Piscinibacter sp. HJYY11: one gene and its partner. The main gene of each other region encodes a partner of the protein of the gene in region 2 in a complex. Links are inferred from orthologs where the notes say so. Each region holds a gene or a part of one and is shown on either strand. Other genes may lie near its edges.

Evidence for each region. Proteins that work in one complex are often made in the same cells at the same time.
Region 1: the proteins of rpsG (region 2) and tig are in contact, whole or in part, in a crystal structure (PDB 3GTY), measured with the Thermotoga maritima proteins. The link is inferred for Piscinibacter sp. HJYY11 from one-to-one orthologs. Residues at the interface, in WP_004081843.1 of Thermotoga maritima: Lys34, Lys52, Lys55, Glu59, Arg62, Gln63, Glu66, Asn67, Lys69, Val71, Arg95, Ala109, Lys110, Lys111, Gly112, Arg113, Pro114, Glu117, Glu121, Ile124, Ala125, Tyr127, Asn128, Asn129, Thr130, Gly131, Lys135, Asp139, Arg142, Met143; in WP_004081061.1 of Thermotoga maritima: Glu122, Val124, Val129, Leu130, Tyr133, Glu188, Gly259, Ile262, Tyr263, Glu266, Ser270, Glu273, Gln274, Glu277, Arg308, Gln311, Ile312, Ser315, Tyr316, Glu325, Arg329, Arg336, Leu363, Phe366, Trp367, Arg373, Leu377, Arg381, Leu384, Glu387.

What each region holds. Positions count from the first base shown.
Region 1 is NZ_JAERQZ010000001.1:840,217-846,947, forward strand. Bases 2,327-5,263 are described here. They hold tig (trigger factor), read right to left. Parts: upstream 4,481-5,263; coding sequence 3,173-4,480; downstream 2,327-3,172. Other genes in these bases: clpP (ATP-dependent Clp endopeptidase proteolytic subunit ClpP), read right to left, coding at 2,404-3,027; JI745_RS03815 (efflux RND transporter permease subunit), read right to left, coding at 4,687-5,263. In the rest of the region: lon (endopeptidase La), read right to left, coding at 1-901; ATP-dependent Clp protease ATP-binding subunit ClpX, read right to left, coding at 1,005-2,273; more of JI745_RS03815, read right to left, coding at 5,264-6,731. UniProt on the Bacillus subtilis protein: Involved in protein export. Acts as a chaperone by maintaining the newly synthesized protein in an open conformation. Functions as a peptidyl-prolyl cis-trans isomerase.
Region 2 is NZ_JAERQZ010000001.1:3,962,875-3,966,772, forward strand. The notes cover bases 153-2,927. They hold rpsG (30S ribosomal protein S7), read left to right. Parts: upstream 153-1,192; coding sequence 1,193-1,663; downstream 1,664-2,927. Other genes in these bases: JI745_RS18425 (PIN domain-containing protein), read right to left, coding at 153-382; rpsL (30S ribosomal protein S12), read left to right, coding at 670-1,047; fusA (elongation factor G), read left to right, coding at 1,732-2,927. In the rest of the region: more of JI745_RS18425, read right to left, coding at 1-152; more of fusA, read left to right, coding at 2,928-3,837.

The DNA of each region.
Region 1 (6,731 bases), 3.1 Mb from region 2 along the record:
TCAGCGTGTCAATGTAGTTGCGCACAACGGTCGCTTCGGCCGACATGGGCGACATCAGCTTGAGCTTCTTCAGCTCGGCATCGACCTTCTTGCGCGCCTCCTTCGGCATCTTCGCGGCGATGATCTTCTTTTCCAGCTCCTCCATGTCGGCGCCTTCTTCGCCGTCACCGAGTTCCTTCTGGATCGCCTTGACCTGCTCGTTCAGGTAGTACTCGCGCTGGCTCTTCTCCATCTGGCGCTTCACGCGACCACGGATGCGCTTCTCCACCTGGAGGATGTCGACTTCGTGCTCGAGTTGCTCGAGCAGTTTCTCCAGCCGCTTGTCCACGGCGAAGAGATCGAGCACCGACTGCTTGTTTTCCAGCTTCAGCGGCAGGTGCGCCGCAATCGTGTCGGCCAGGCGGCCGGCATCATCGATGCCCGCGATGGAGGTCAGGATCTCCGGCGGAATCTTCTTGTTGAGCTTGACGTACTGGTCGAACTGCTGCGTCACCGCGCGGCGCAGGGCTTCGACCTCGGGCTTGGAGTCGGTCTCCGGCGGCACCGGGGTCACTTCGGCCACGAAGTGCTCACCGTTGTCGCTGATGCTGTGGGTGTTGGCGCGCTGGATGCCTTCGACCAGCACCTTCACCGTGCCATCGGGTAGTTTCAGCATCTGCAGGATGCTGGAGACGCAACCCACCTCGAACATGTCGTCGGGCTTGGGCTCGTCCTTGCCGGCGGCGCGTTGCGCAACCAGCATGATCTGACGACCCGCTTCCATCGCCGCTTCCAGCGCCTTGATGGACTTCGGCCGACCCACGAACAGCGGGATCACCATGTGTGGGAAGACCACCACATCCCGCAGCGGAAGCAGCGGCATGGTGATGGGCTCAGCGGGCAAAACAGGATGTCCGGACATAGGAACCTCTCTTTCTCAGGCCCACATAGGGCTCGAGGGATCAATTGCAAGACACCTGCCCGATAGGCGCAGGCTATTCAGGGTCCTCAGTCTCAGAGGCGCGTCAGGCACTGGCTTTAGCCTGTTCTCGATACACCAAGAGGGGCTTGGCGTTCTCTTCGATGGTGTGCTCGTCGAGCACCACCTTGGCCACGCCGTCCAGCGTGGGCAACTCGAACATCGTGTCGATCAAGGAGAGCTCCATGATCGAGCGCAGGCCGCGGGCGCCGGTCTTGCGGGCCAGGGCTTTCTTGGAAATGGCGCTCAGAGCAGACGGGCGGATCTCGAGTTCGACGCCGTCCATCGCGAAAAGCTTCTGGTATTGCTTGACGAGCGCGTTCTTCGGCTCGGTCAGGATCTGCACAAGGGCGTCTTCGGTCAGCTCACCCAGGGTCGCAACGACCGGCAGGCGGCCCACCAGTTCGGGAATCAGGCCGAACTTGATCAAGTCTTCAGGCTCGACCTCGCGGAACACCTCGGAAACACGCTTCTCGCTCTTTGAATGCACCGTGGCACCGAAGCCGATGCCCGACTTCTCGGATCGGTTCTGGATGACCTTCTCGAGCCCGTCGAAGGCCCCGCCGCAGATGAACAGGATGTTGGTCGTGTCGATCTGCAGGAAATCCTGGTTCGGGTGCTTGCGGCCACCCTGCGGCGGCACAGACGCCATGGTGCCTTCCACAAGCTTGAGCAGGGCCTGCTGCACGCCCTCGCCCGACACGTCGCGGGTGATGGACGGGTTGTCGGCCTTGCGCGAGATCTTGTCGATCTCGTCGATGTAGACGATGCCACGCTGGGCCTTGTCGACGTCGTAGTTGCAGTTCTGCAGCAGCTTCTGGATGATGTTCTCGACGTCTTCACCCACGTAGCCGGCTTCGGTGAGCGTGGTGGCGTCGGCGATCACGAAGGGCACGTTGAGCAGGCGAGCCAGCGTCTGCGCAAGCAGCGTCTTGCCCGAGCCCGTCGGGCCGATCAGGAGGATGTTGCTCTTGGCCAGCTCCACGTCGTCCTTCGACGTGGCCATGTGCTTGAGGCGCTTGTAGTGGTTGTAGACCGCAACCGACAGCGTGCGCTTGGCCGTGTCCTGCCCGATCACATATTGGTCCAGGCTGGCCTTGATGTCGGCCGGAACCGGCAAATCAGACTTGGCGGCGCGGGCTTCCGGCGTATCCGCCGGCACCTCGTCGCGAATGATGTCGTTGCACAGCTCGATGCACTCGTCGCAGATGAACACCGACGGACCGGCGATCAGCTTCTTCACCTCATGCTGGCTCTTGCCGCAGAAGGAGCAGTACAGGACTTTCTCGCTGGAGGAGCCTTTTTTCTCGGCCATTTAGGTGGGTCGCACGAGCGCTTGATAGAGGGAGTCGGTTCAATGATAGAGCAAAAGAAAACGGGGCCTTGATCGCAAAAAAGGCCCCGTTTCAGTCGCAGTTACGGGCCTTGGCCCCTGTCCGTTTGCCTCAGCTGGCAGACGGACCGGCACGCTTGTTGAGCACCTGGTCGATCAGGCCGTAGTTCTTGGCCTCTTCCGGGTCCATGAAGAAGTCGCGCTCCATGTCGGCGCGGATCTTCTCGATCGGCTGTCCGGTGCGCTCGGCGTAGACCTTGTTGAGTTGCTCGCGGGTCTTGAGGATCTCGCGGGCATGGATCTCGATGTCGGTGGCCTGGCCCTGAGCACCGCCCGAGGGCTGGTGGATCATGACGCGGGCATTCGGCAGCGCAAAACGCTTGCCCTTGGCACCGGCCATCAGCAGAAACGAACCCATGCTGGCTGCCATGCCCACGCACATGGTCGACACATCGGGCTTGATGAATTCCATCGTGTCGAAGATCGCCATGCCGGCCGTCACGGAGCCGCCCGGCGAGTTGATGTAGAAGTGGATGTCCTTGTCGGGGTTTTCGCTCTCGAGGAAGAGCAACTGCGCGACGACCAGGCTCGCGGTCTGGTCGTTCACCGGGCCGACCAGGAACACGATGCGCTCGCGCAACAGGCGGCTGTAGATGTCATAGGCGCGCTCGCCGCGGCCCGACTGTTCGATGACCATGGGCACCATGCCCAAACCCAGAGTGTCCAGCGCGCTCATGCCGTTGCGTCCTTCAGAAGTGATGCCTACAGGTTGGGCTTGATTATGTCGCGTCAAGAGAGGCGACACAGAAAAGTGATCGATGGAAAAACAAAGGGCGCCCCGCCGTGCCGGCTGGCGCCCTTTCCTCGCCGATCGCGGTCGATCAGCCGGCCATCAGCTCGTCGAACGGCACGACCTTGTCGGTGACCTTGGCCCTGCTGAGCACGAACTCCGTGACGTTGTTCTCGATGACCACGCCTTCCACTTCGGCCATGCGCTCACGGTCGCTGAGGTACCAGCGAACGACTTCCGCCGGCTTCTCGTAGCTCTGCGCCATTTCCTCGATGTGGGCCTGCAGCTGCTCGGGCTTGGCCTGCAGGTTGTTGGCACGCACGAGTTCGGCGACAACCAGGCCCAGGCGCACACGACGCTCGGCCTGCGGCTTGAAGATTTCTTCCGGGATCGGGGCCTTGTCGGCGTCCTTGATGCCGCGCTTCTTCAGGTCGGCACGGGCCGACTCGATCATGCGGGCGGTCTCGTTGGCCACCAGTGCGGTCGGCAGGTCGAGCTCGGCGGTCTTGGCCACGGCGTCCATCACGGCGGCCTTGTTGCGGGCCAGCACGCGGAACTTCACTTCACGCTCGAGGTTCTTCTTGATGTCGGCGCGCAACGAAGCCACGGTGCCGTCGGCAATGCCCAGGCTCTTGGCCAGCGCTTCATTCACTTCGGGCAGGTTCTGCGACTCGATCTTGCTCAAAGTGACGAGGAAGTCGGCTTCCTTGCCGGCCACGTCCTTGCCCTGGTAGTCCTCGGGGAACTGCAGCGGGAAGGTCTTCGATTCGCCGGCCTTCATGCCGCGCACGGCCTTTTCGAACTGCTCCAGCATCTGGCCTTCGCCGATGATGAACTGGAAACCCTCGGCCTTGCCGCCGTCGAAGGGCACGCCGTCGATCTTGCCTTCGAAATCGATGGTCACACGGTCGCCTTCACCGGCAGCGTCGCCCTGGGCGCGTTGGGCGAAGGTGCGGCGCTGCTTGCGCAGGATGTCGAGGGTCTTGTCGATGGCAGCGTCGGTCACTTCAGCGCTCACGCGCTCGACTTCGGCGGTGGAGATGTCGCCCAGCTTCACTTCGGGGTAGACCTCGAAGGTCGCGTCGAAAGCGACCTGGCCCTCGGGCGGGTTTTCCTTCTCGGTGATGCGCGGCGCGCCGGCGACGCGCAGCTTGGCTTCGTTGGTGGCCTGCTCGAAAGCCTGGCCGACCTTGTCGTTCATCACCTCGTAGTGGACCGAGTAGCCATAGCGTTGGGTCACCACGCTCATCGGCACCTTGCCGGGGCGGAACCCGTCGGCCTTGACCGTGCGGGCCAGGCGCTTCAGGCGCGACTGCACCTCGTTGTTGATGGTGTCGGCCGGCAGCGTCAGCGTGATGCGGCGTTCGAGCTTTTCGAGGGTTTCAACAGTGACAGCCATGATGTGTACGGACTCTCTGGTTTGGATAAGGCTGGTGCGCGGGGCGGGACTCGAACCCGCACACCATTGCTGGCGTCAGGACCTAAACCTGGTGCGTCTACCAATTTCGCCACCCGCGCGGGTGCCTGAAAAGTGCTTCGGGGTCGCTGTACCGAGTACCTGCGACCCCGTCACACTGATCCGGCCGAATTCGGGGACCGCGGATTTTAGCCGCTTGTGGCGAGCCTTCCGCCCTCTTCCTGCTTACTCTGTTCCTGCCCCGCAGGTTTGACGCGGAACCAGGCCGCATACATGGCGGGCAAGGCCAGCAGCGTGAGTGCCGTCGCGACGATCAGGCCGCCCATGATGGCCACCGCCATCGGGCCCCAGAAGACGCTGCGCGACAGCGGGATCATCGCCAGCACGGCCGCCGCGGCCGTCAGGATGATCGGGCGGAAGCGCCGCACCGAGGCTTCGACTACTGCGTCCCAGGTCGGCACGCCGCGGGCGCGGTCCTGCTCGATCTGGTCGATGAGGATCACCGAGTTGCGCATGATCATCCCCATCAGCGCGATCACGCCGAGCAGCGCCACGAACCCGAACGGCCGATTCAGCAGCAGCAGCGCCGCTGCCACACCAGCGATGCCCAGCGGCCCGGTCAGGAACACCAGCATCGCGCGGCTGAAGCTCTGCAGCTGGAGCATGAGCAGCGTGAACATGATGAAGAGCATCAGAGGCGCACCGACCGCGATCGAGCCCTGGCCCTTGCTGCTTTCCTCCACCGCACCGGCCACTTCCACGCGGTAGCCTGCGGGCATCTTGGCGCGGATGGGCGCGAACAGCGGGTCGAGCTGTGCCGTCACCGTCGCCCCCTGCAGGCCTTCGACGATGTCGCCCTGGACCGTCGCAGCGTAGTCGCGGTTCTCGCGCCACAGCACGCCCGGTTCCCACACGAAGTTCGCCTTGGCGATCTGCCCCAGCGGGATGCTGCGGCCGGTGGTCGTGGGCACGTAGGCATTGGCCAGGTCGGTGATCGCCTTGCGCTCTTCCAACGGCTGGCGCAACACGATGTCGATCAGCTTGTCGCCATCGCGGTACTGGCCGACGGTCGTGCCGCTGTTGAGCGTGCGCGCCGCCTGCGCGATGGCCTGGCTGGAAACACCCAGCGCCCGTGCCTTGTCCTGGTCGACTTCCAGGCGCAATACCTTGACCGACTCGTTCCAGTTGTCGTTCACGCCGCGCATGTTGGGGTTCTTCAACATGATCGCCTTCACCTCATCGGCATAGGCGCGCACCTGGGCCGGGTCCGGCCCGACGACGCGGAACTGCACCGGGTAAGGCACCGGCGGCCCGTTGGGCAGCAGCTTGGGCCGCGCCCGCACTTCGGGGAATTCGGTCGCGAGCAGCTCGGGCAGCTCGTGGCGCAGCTTCTCGCGTGCAGCCAGGTCCTTCGGCAGCAGCACGATCTGGCTGACGTTGGTCTGCGGGAAGATCTGGTCGAGCACCAGCGCGAAGCGCGGCACGCCGCTGCCCACCCAGGTGGTCACGTGGTCCACGCCTTCCAGCTTCATCAGGCGCGCTTCCACTTTCTTCGTGATCGCTTCGTTGGCGCTGTACGACGAACCTTCCGGCAGCCACAGGTCGACCAGCAGTTCGAGCCGGTTCGAATCGGGGAAGAACTGGTTCTGCACCTTACTCATGCCAACAACCCCGAGCCCCAAGGTGCCGACGGTCAGGCCGATGGTGATCCAGCGGTGCTTCACGCACCAGTCGACCAGCGAACGGAAGCGTGTGTAGAACGGCGTGTCGAAAAGCTCGTGCGGCTGGTCGCTGTCGGCATGCGGCTTGGTCTTGAGCAGCAGCGTGCCGAGATACGGCACGAAGTAGACCGAGACGAACCACGAGATGAGCAGCGCCGCGGCCGTCACCGCGAAGATCGCGAAGGTGTATTCACCAACCGTCGATTTCGCCAAGCCGATCGGCAGGAAGCCGACCGCGGTGATCAGCGTGCCGGTCAGCATCGGCATCGCCGTCGCGTCATACGCGAAGGTCGCAGCACGGGCCTTGTCGTAGCCCTCTTCCAGCTTGCGCACCATCATCTCGACCGCAATGATCGCGTCGTCGACCAAGAGGCCGAGCGCAATGATCAGCGAGCCGAGGGAGATCTTGTGCAGGCCCACGCCCCAATAGAACATGGTCACGAAGGTGATGGCCAGCACGAGCGGGATGGTGATGCCGACCACCAGGCCCGGGCGCCAGTCGAGGCGCAAGG
Region 2 (3,898 bases):
GGATCACCTGGAGACCGAGGCGGCCCGCGCGGCGGGCGAGCTTGAGCACCGCCCGGTCGCGACTGACCAGCCAGCGGGCCCGTGCCAGGGCCAGGTCGACGAACTTCTGGTCGTCGGTGTCGGTGCAACGCAGGCGCGTCGCCTCGTCTTGGAGCACGGGGATTGAGGCAATTTCCGAGAGCCGGCGCCAACTTTCGCCAATCATGGCCAGGTCGGGGCGGTATGCGGCGGCAACGCCTCGGCCCAGCACGTGCAGCAGTTCATCGTGCATCGGCTCGGTCACGATCCAGCGCAGCCGGCCCTGTTCGATGGCGTCAAAGAGGGCCCGGCCTTCAGGGTTGCGGAACACCAGCCAGTCCAGGACCACGTTGGTGTCCAGCACGACGGCCGGCTTCGAGAGGCTTGCGTCCAAGTCCTTGCTTGCGAGTGAGGGTTGCCACGAATATAATCGCGGGCTTTTCAGCAGGTTTTGTCGACAGGCACACAACACACAAGGTGACGTGTCCTGTGGGCTGCGCTCTTTGTCGGGCGGCTCACCGTGACCTCTCACGGCTTCGGGCTCGTCTCCCAGTGGAGCGCTCGACGACTTCTACTGGAAATCAAAGAGTCATGGCGCCTTTCTCGAAAGAGTCAGGCGCCCGTGTAGCTTCAAACGGGAACAAGTTACCAATGCCAACCATCAACCAACTCGTGCGCAAGGGTCGTGAGACCGAAGCCACGAAGTCCAAGTCGCCTGCGATGCAGGGCGGCCCCCAGCGCCGTGGCGTTTGCACGCGTGTGTACACCACGACGCCGAAGAAGCCGAATTCGGCCCTTCGTAAAGTCGCCAAGGTGCGCCTGACCAACGGTTTCGAGGTCATCTCGTACATCGGCGGTGAAGGCCACAACCTGCAGGAGCACAGCGTCGTGCTCGTGCGCGGCGGTCGTGTGAAGGACCTCCCTGGTGTGCGTTACCACATCGTCCGTGGCTCGCTCGACCTGCAAGGCGTGAAAGACCGCAAGCAGGCTCGTTCGAAGTACGGTGCGAAGCGCCCGAAGAAGGCCTGATAGTTCAAGTTGTCATGCGCCAGCGTCATGCTGCGCACGTCGTATTGCGGTACATCGTGTGATGTGCCGAGTAAGTGGAGTCGCAAAGCGTGCGATTCCGCGGCGAAGCTGAAAAGCCCCGCCAACTGAAGCCAAAGGAAGAGAAATGCCTCGTCGTCGCGAAGTCCCCAAACGGGACATCCTCCCCGATCCGAAGTTCAACTCGGTCGAGCTCTCCAAGTTCATGAACGTGATCATGGAGTCCGGCAAGAAGGCCGTGGCCGAACGCATCATTTACGGTGCCCTCGACCAGGTCGAGAAGAAGTCGGGCAAGGATCCACTCGAGATCTTCAACGTCGCGCTGAACAACATCAAGCCGATGGTCGAAGTGAAGTCACGCCGCGTGGGCGGTGCGAACTACCAAGTTCCCGTGGAAGTTCGCCCCGTGCGCCGCGTGGCCCTGGCCATGCGCTGGTTGAAGGAATCGGCGCGCAAGCGTGGTGAGAAGTCGATGGCCCAGCGCCTCGCCAACGAGCTGCTCGAGGCCGTCGAAGGCCGCGGCGGCGCGATGAAGAAGCGCGACGAAGTGCACCGCATGGCAGAAGCCAACAAGGCGTTCTCCCACTTCCGCTTCTAAGTTCTGGTCCCCTGCGCGCCTGGGTCGTGTGACCGTCAGGCGCGCTTTTCAGTTTCTGGAGTGCCACCATGGCCCGCAAGACCCCCATCGAGCGCTATCGCAACATCGGCATCTCGGCGCACATCGACGCCGGCAAGACGACGACGACCGAGCGCATCCTGTTCTACACCGGTGTGAACCACAAGATCGGCGAAGTGCACGACGGCGCCGCCACGATGGACTGGATGGAGCAGGAGCAAGAGCGCGGCATCACCATCACGTCGGCCGCGACGACCTGCTTCTGGAAGGGCATGGAGCTCAACCACCCCGAGCACCGCATCAACATCATCGACACCCCGGGGCACGTGGACTTCACCATTGAAGTCGAACGCTCGATGCGCGTGCTCGACGGCGCCTGCATGGTGTATTGCGCCGTGGGTGGCGTGCAGCCCCAGTCGGAAACCGTCTGGCGCCAGGCCAACAAGTACAAGGTGCCCCGCCTCGCGTTCGTCAACAAGATGGACCGCACCGGCGCGAACTTCTACAAGGTCTATGACCAGATGAAGGTTCGCCTGAAGGCGAACCCGGTGCCCATCGTGATCCCCATCGGCGCCGAAGACAACTTCACCGGCGTGGTCGACCTCATCAAGATGAAGGCCATCATCTGGGACGAAGCTTCCCAGGGCATGAAGTTCGACTACAAGGACATCCCGGCCGACCTGCAGGCCGACGCGCAGAAGTGGCGCGAGAACATGCTCGAAGCTGCGGCCGAGTCCAGCGAAGAGCTGATGAACAAGTACCTCGAGTCGGGCGACCTGACTGAAGCCGAGATCAAGCAGGGCATCCGCACCCGCACGATCGCGACCGAGATCCAGCCGATGCTCTGCGGCACCGCCTTCAAGAACAAGGGTGTGCAGCGCATGCTCGACGCGGTGATCGACTTCATGCCGTCGCCGGTCGACATCCCGCCGGTGCCGGGCACCGACGAAGACGAAAAGGAAGTCACCCGCAAGGCCGACGACAACGAGAAGTTCGCCGCGCTGGCGTTCAAGCTGATGACCGACCCGTACGTCGGTCAGCTGACCTTCGTGCGTGTGTATTCGGGCGTGCTGAAGTCGGGTGACTCGGTCTACAACCCGATCCGCGGCAAGAAGGAGCGCATCGGCCGGATCCTGCAGATGCACGCCAATCAGCGTGAGGAAATCAAGGAAATTCTGGCCGGCGACATCGCCGCCTGCGTGGGCCTGAAGGACGTGACCACCGGCGAGACGCTGTGTGACCCCGAGCACGTGATCACGCTCGAGAAGATGATCTTCCCGGAGCCGGTGATCTCGCAGGCCGTCGAGCCCAAGACCAAGGCCGACCAGGAAAAGATGGGCATCGCGCTGGGTCGTCTGGCGGCTGAAGACCCGTCGTTCCGCCTGCGCACCGACGAAGAATCGGGCCAGACCATCATCTCCGGCATGGGCGAGCTGCACCTGGAAATCATCGTCGACCGCATGAAGCGCGAGTTCGGCGTGGAAGCCAACGTGGGCAAGCCGCAGGTGGCCTACCGCGAAACCATCCGCAAGACCGCGACCGATGTCGAAGGCAAGTTCGTGCGCCAGTCGGGCGGCAAGGGCCAATATGGCCACGTCGTGCTGACCGTCGAGCCGCAGGAGCCCGGCAAGGGCTTCGAGTTCGTCGACGCCATCAAGGGCGGTGTGGTGCCGCGTGAATTCATCCCGGCCGTCAAGAAGGGCGTGGAAGACACGCTCCCGAACGGCGTGCTGGCTGGGTTCCCGGTTGTCGACGTGAAGGTCACGCTGACCTTCGGTTCGTACCACGAAGTGGACTCGAACGAAAACGCCTTCAAGATGGCCGCATCGATGGGCTTCAAGGACGCTTGCCGCAAGGCCAGCCCCGTGATCCTCGAGCCGATGATGGCCGTGGAAGTGGAAACCCCGGAAGACTACGCCGGCAACGTGATGGGCGACCTGTCGTCCCGTCGCGGCATGGTGCAGGGCATGGACGACATGCCTGGCGGCGGCAAGATCATCAAGGCCGAAGTTCCGCTGTCGGAAATGTTCGGCTACTCGACCACGCTGCGCTCGATGTCGCAAGGCCGTGCCACGTACACGATGGAGTTCAAGCACTACAGCGAAGCTCCGAAGAACGTGGCCGACGCGATCATCACGGCGCGCGGCACCAAGTAATCGATTTAGTTAGACGAGCCGGTCTTCGTCGGAGCCCCGCCTGCTGCCAGTGGCAGGCGGA